DNA from 2 places in the Vibrio sp. HB236076 genome. Region 1 is predicted to be linked to the other one. Evidence: predicted binding sites of a transcription regulator. Region 1 holds the regulator's gene; the other holds the start of a gene.
What was found. The regulator CRP, encoded in region 1, controls carbon source genes, mostly activating them, when cyclic AMP is high. The targets are predictions, from matches to a motif close to TGTGANNNNNNTCACA.
Positions count from the first base shown of each region.

Region 2: udp (uridine phosphorylase) is a predicted target of CRP. The motif match lies at 1,723-1,738, and genes of this name have one in related genera.

Region 1 is NZ_CP162601.1:234,042-237,467, forward strand. Features, by position in the region: gene AB0763_RS01085 (aspartate aminotransferase family protein) at 1-530, shown strand, start outside; gene AB0763_RS01090 (hypothetical protein) at 830-1,414, shown strand; gene crp (cAMP-activated global transcriptional regulator CRP) at 1,516-2,148, opposite strand; gene AB0763_RS01100 (phosphoribulokinase) at 2,386-3,255, opposite strand.
Region 2 is NZ_CP162601.1:1,251,369-1,254,794, forward strand. Features, by position in the region: gene efeB (iron uptake transporter deferrochelatase/peroxidase subunit) at 1-952, shown strand, start outside; gene AB0763_RS05500 (CBS domain-containing protein) at 1,188-1,604, shown strand; gene udp (uridine phosphorylase) at 1,809-2,573, shown strand; gene AB0763_RS05510 (DUF1887 family protein) at 2,635-3,426, opposite strand, start outside.

The DNA of each region.
Region 1 (3,426 bases):
AGACCGGCAATGGCCGTACTGGGGAATTTTATGCTTACCAGCACTTAGGGGTGACTCCTGACATTCTCAGCACGGCGAAATCTTTAGGTGGCGGTTTTCCTATTGGCGCTATGTTGACGACGACAGAGCTGGCAGAACACTTTCAACCGGGTACACATGGCTCGACTTATGGGGGGAACCCTTTGGCCTGTGCTGTCGCGCAAGCGGTTGTCGATATTACTTCTCAGGCAGACACTTTGGCTGGGGTGAAAGAGCGCGAGCAATGGTTACGTGAAGGGTTAGCTGCGATTAATCAACAGTACCCGATATTTGCAGAGATCCGTGGTAAAGGGTTATTAATTGGCGCGGCTTTAAATGAACAATGGCAAGGACGCGCAAAAGAGATTCTGACCGCGGCTGGCGAGCAAGGTTTATTGGTCTTGGTTGCGGGAGCCAATGTTGTTCGTTTTACTCCTTCACTGGTCATCACTAAAGAAGAAATGAATGAAGGCCTTAAGCGTTTGGAAAAAGCCGTCGCGAGTTTGTTTTAATACCTAACCGCGACTTTCTAGTGGTTATTTACTACTGATTTACGCGGGTTAGTATCGCCAATTCATTATGCCTGGCCTGTTGGGCCGGGCATTTTTTTACTCTTTTTCATTTCGAATTCCTTTCTATTTCTATCAATAGATGATGGCTTTTTCATCATGAGCTTTGATTATTTTTCTGCTCATACGGCTGTTACAATCGCGCTGATCTTATCTTGTGACATGAATATACTCTCCCTCACTCAATCAAAATGAGTGTCAGGCGATGAGCAGCGTTCATTTTTCTTTGAGAGTAAAGCATCATGAAACCTTTTGTAGACACGAAAAAGCCAGACAATAAACGCGTTATTGATGGAGTATACGAAACAGGGAAAATGCGTCTCACCATTGCTGAATCAATGGTGAGCAAGCAATTTAAATCCAAAGAAAGCACTCATAGGCGCTATATGATTGAAAAGTTGGCGCTCATACAGCTTAAAGGGATCAAAGGTTTTCCTCAGTTACTAGAGAGCTTTGATGACATGCATCTTTTGCGTATGACACGCTTGAGCGGGGTACGACCCAATCGCCTATCAGAGTCACACTTACACCAGTTGCACCACTTAGTCAGAGCAATGCTCAAAGCGGGCGTAGCACGTCACTCATTGCCGATTCGCGATCTGTTGGTGTCACCACAAGGCAAAATCAGTATGGTCGACTTTGAGCGCGCTACCTTAAAGTCTCGAAGCAGTTGGCTAACTTGGTGGGTCGCTAAGCAAGTTTCTTTGTATCATTTGTATCGTCTTATGGCTCAGTATCAACCGCAGATGCTCACCCCTAGACAAAGCCGTTTTGTGCAATACAGCTTGATGTTGCGAGGCCTAGTTCACAAGGTTAATCACCTTTAAATCTCGATCATCTTGAAATGGATTGATGAGACGAAAAAAAACGCCTGAGCTTAGCCCAGGCGTTTGATTTATTCGTCGTTCTCTGTCGCAACAATAAAAAGTTAACGTGTGCCGTAAACGACAATAGTTTTGCCGTGCGCAGAGATGAGATTTTGCTCTTCAAGCATTTTCAAAATACGACCTACGGTCTCGCGAGAACAGCCAACGATTTGACCAATTTCTTGGCGAGTAATTTTGATCTGCATGCCATCAGGGTGCGTCATCGCATCGGGCTGTTTGGCTAGGTTCAGTAACGTTTGTGCAATGCGACCGGTTACGTCAAGGAAAGCAAGATCACCCACTTTTTGACTGGTTACTTGCAGGCGTTTTGATACTTGACTCGCCAAACGCATCAACACTTCTGGGTTGACTTGAATCAGCTGACGGAATTTTTTGTACGAGATCTCAGCCACTTCACAGGCGCTTTTCGCACGAACCCAAGCCGTACGCTCAAGGCCTTCTTCAAATAAGCCTAGCTCGCCAATAAAGTCACCTTGATTGAGGTAAGAAAGGATCATTTCTTTGCCTTCTTCATCTTTAATCAAAACGGCAACGGTGCCTTTGACAATGAAGTATAAGGTTTCGGCTTTCTCTCCCGCGTGAATCAAAGTACTCTTTGACGGGTATTTATGAATGTGACAGTGAGACAAGAACCAATCTAATGTTGGATCGGTATTCGGTTTACTTAGAACCATAATCTTTTACTTCCTCTGCAGAGTGCACTTGCTGCTATCCATAGTGTAGCGAAGCTGAAAACCAGACTCCTAGCATAAGAGTTCCATCGACTCGCTGCAAGTATTGTTCTTTATCATAAAATTTGTATCTGTTACTAGATACTTATCTCGATTCTAACTACTTTCGTCAAGCAAGTTCGCAGTAAAAGTGTGCACACTGTCACATATTTATTATTCCTTGCTGTGAATGGAAAAGAATTAGCTGATTTTACCGGATTCTATCAATTGCTGAAGCAAGGGCCGCACGATCAATTCCATGGCAAAGCTCATTTTGCCACCAGGTACGACAAGCGTATTGTGACGTGACATAAAAGAACCGTCGATCATGGCTAATAAATAAGGGAAGTCGACGTTTTTAATGCCTCGAAAGCGAATGACGACAAAGCTCTCATCTAAACTGGGTATGCCTTTCGCATTCAGTGGGTTGGAGGTATCAACGGTTGGCACGCGCTGAAAATTGATATGAGTCCGTGAAAACTGCGGGGTGATAAAGTTCAAGTAATCGTCCATTGAGCGAACGATGGAGTCCATCACGGCTTCGCGCGAGTGACCTCGGTCACGGGTATCGCGGACAAACTTTTGAATCCACTCCAAGTTCACGATAGGTACCATACCGATCAAAAAATCGACGTGTTGCGCGACGTTGACTTCACCGTCGACCACGCCACCGTGTAAGCCTTCGTAAAAAAGCACATTGGTATCGTCGGGTAATTCTTGCCAAGGGGTGAACGTTCCCGGCATTTGATTAAAAGGGACCGCTTCATCAAAGCTGTGCAGGTAGCGACGTACTTGACCGCTGCCATCGCGCCCATAGCGACGAAAAAAATTGGCCAGCGATTCGAAGTCGTTGGCTTGTGGACCAAAGTAGCTGATATGGCGACCTTGTTCACGGGCTTTGCGTATTTCAATGTCCATTTCTGGGCGCGTGAAGCGATGGAAGCTATCCCCTTCAACCCACGCGGGTTTGATGCTCAACATATTGAACATTTTGCGAAAAGCTTCGGAAGTGGTTGTAGTTCCGGCACCCGATGAACCGGTGACGGCGATGATAGGATGTTTCGCTGACATGACAACCCTTGTCTTATTTCAACACAACCTGTGTTTATAACGGTTAGTATGTAATGTTGCCGAAGACAATATCATGAACACATGGCTGAGACTGATTTAAACGGCAACAATGGGATGGCTTTCTCACCTTGAGTTAGCCAAACAAATAATTCTACTGGTAGCATACCACAA
Region 2 (3,426 bases), 1.0 Mb from region 1:
CGGTGGTAAAGCGCCTAGTAGAAATGACAAATACCCACCACTTGATTCAGGGATGCTCGGGCCATACATTCATCCTGATAATTTAACTATCACGGTTTCTGTTGGTGCTTCATTATTTGATGAACGTTTTGGGCTTAGTGACTTAAAGCCAAGTCAGTTAATGACCATGACACAATTTCCCAATGATGGATTACAAAGTGAGTGGTGTCACGGCGATCTCTTAATTCAATTTTGTGCAAATAGTGCCGATACGACCCTGCATGCGTTGCGAGATATTATCAAACATACACCAGCCTATTTGTCAGTGAAATGGCGTCGTGATGGTTTTATTTCTCCCCATGCAGCCGCTTCTCAAGGGCGAAGAACCCCGATTAACTTGCTTGGATTTCGCGATGGGACGGTCAACCCACCGAATCAACCGGAAGTTGTCAATCGAATGTTGTGGGTCAATAGCAGGAATGAACCAAAATGGGCGCACGGTGGCAGTTATCAAGTCGTGCGCTTAATTCGCTTTTTTGTTGAGCACTGGGATAGAACGCCACTGCAAGAGCAAGAGGCTATCTTTGGTCGTCACCGCGATACAGGAGCTCCAATAGGTAAGCGTCATGAGCATGATGACCCTGATTATCAGAGCGATCCTAAGGGCCAACGAATTCTGTTGGGGTCGCACATGAGAAGAGCAAACCCACGAACTGAGGGAATGCCTGAATATCTCTTATTAAGACGCAGTTACAGTTACTCTTATAACACCGCGCTCAACGGTCAATTGGACGTGGGACTATTGTTCATTGGTTATCAAGCGGATCTAATGACAGGTTTTATTGCCACTCAAGGCCGACTGAACGGAGAAGAGTTAGAAGAGTATATAAAACCTTTTGGTGGTGGTTACTATTTTGCCCTTCCTGGCGTTAAACAAGGTGAGTATCTCGGGCAAAAATTACTTGAGACTTAGGTGAGTACGACTGAAGCCTCCTTTGCTAATCGACAAGCGGCCATATTCATGGCCGCTTTTTTTAGATTTTTAGAGAGCTACTGTCTGCCAGTTTGATAGTTTGAAGACGTAACTCGATGAACGTTTAATTTGAAAATATTAATAGAATGAATAAAAAATGCCGCTCTGATTAGCAAAAATTAAAATATGGTCGACAATTAAGATAAGGCCATATTAACCACCACGGAGGTGGCTTATGAAAACCATGTTAGTAAAAGATTTTATGACGTTACAGGCTATTACTTTTAGTAAAGAAATGCCATTGAGTGCGGCACTGCACAAAGTGATCAACAGTGAACTCTTTGGTGGGCCAGTCATTGATGAGCAAAAAAAAGTCATTGGTTTTCTGTCTGAACAAGACTTGTTGGACAGTCTAGTTAAAGCGAGCTATTTTTGCCAAGACAGTCACACTGTAGAAGATTGCATGCATCGTGAAGTTCTCTCAGTACCGTCTAGTATGCCAATCATTGAGCTGGCACAAATGATACAGGCAGGTAAACCCAAAATGTACCCCGTCATTGATGATGGTAAATTAGTGGGTGTGATCTCTCGTCACCAGGTTCTGAAAGCAGTGAGTTTAAGCTTGGATGATTGTTTTCGCCACCCGGTATAATGTCTGGCCAGTGCTGTCGAGTAAAGCTTTGAAAGCCACTTTATTGAGCGGTTAAACTTGTTTTTTTGCAGTTTATCTCATTGTTTTGTGAAATTGGTTGTAATTTCCTATGATAAATTGTGATTTATGTCATGATATTTTTTTTGGTGCGCGGTAAAGTGCATTATGTACCCGCACAAAAAAATCATAATTTAGGAGACGACCATGTCTAATGCCGTATTTCACTTAGGGGTGACGAAAGAAGATCTCGCTGGCTCTACGTTGGCGATCATTCCCGGCGACCCTGCTCGAGTGGAAAAAATTGCCAATCTGATGGAGAACCCCGTTTTTCTGGCCAGTCATCGCGAATATACACTTTACCGTGCACAATTAGCAGGTCATCCTGTGGTGATTTGTTCAACCGGAATTGGCGGTCCTTCAACATCGATTGCGGTGGAAGAGTTAGCTCAGTTAGGTGTAACGCGCTTTTTGCGTGTCGGCACTACAGGCGCTATTCAACCCCATGTCAATGTAGGGGATATGATCGTAACGACAGGGTCGGTGAGACTTGACGGTGCTAGCACTCACTTTGCCCCATTAGAATTTCCTGCAGTCGCTGATTTTGACGTTGCGACGGCGATGAAATCGGCAGCTGTAGAGTCTGGTGTTACAGTCCATACTGGAGTGACCGCATCAAGTGATACTTTTTACCCAGGTCAAGAGCGTTACGACACCTTTAGTGGTCGAGTTGTGCGTCGATTCCAAGGCTCAATGAAAGAGTGGCAAGACATGGGCGTACTGAACTTTGAAATGGAGTCAGCAACCTTGTTAACCATGTGTGCCAGTTCAGGTTTGCAAGCCGGTTGTGTGGCTGGAGTTATTATTAACCGCAGCCAGCAAGAAACGCCCGATCACGAGACGCTCAAAGAGACGGAAAAACGCTCGATTGCCGTTGTCGTTGCGGCAGCAAAAAACTTGTTAACGGCCTAAGTTTCCTCAGTGATTAAATAAAGGGCCCAGGTGACTGGGTCCTATGTCGATTTTCTATCCATTATAAACTGACTTGGCAATCATCATTACCCCCAGCTTCAACAAACCAGTTAACCAAATGTTGTTTTAAATCTTTCAATTCATCTGGGCCGATAATAGCCAGTCCCAAATCTTGTGCTCGGGTAATATCGTTATGGCGCAAAGGTCGAAAACTCACCAGCATGGCTCGCGCTTGTAAACCGCCAAGCAGATCTCGAAGCGATTCTAGTTTGTACAGCGTGTCATCACCATCATCTCTCATCCCTTTGGTTTTACATTCAATAATATGCAGCTTATTGTTTACAACAGTAGCGACATCGAGTTCGTTGCGAACTTCATAATCACCGAGTTTTCGATAGACTTGGACGTTAAGCGAGCGATCTTGAATGGTTGGCATGGTATTTTGGATGTCACGCACGGTACTGTGAACCAATGTTTCTAGCCATTCTCCATTGGAAAACCGTCTGGCATCTTCGTTAGCAAAGCAGAGCAACCCATTGTGATAAGTGGCGATATTCGCTTCAACTAAATCGGTGAGGAGTATATTGAGTTCGCGATAGCCTTGCTGCTTTTCAGTTAATTTTACCTCTAAGCATTGTTCTTTGCGGCATGTGGTGGCGAGATAATTAAGGGTCGCTAAACCTGGGCCGAGTTCAAGGGCATTACTTGCCCAACGTTCACCGAGTTGATAGAGGGTATGATCTAATGTCGTTGGCGTGTCGACTTGGTTGAACTCACCACGAGCGCCGAAAATAGTCAAATAATCACTTATCGTAATATTGTCTTGTACTTGAGCGTCGTCGTCTCTCTCAGG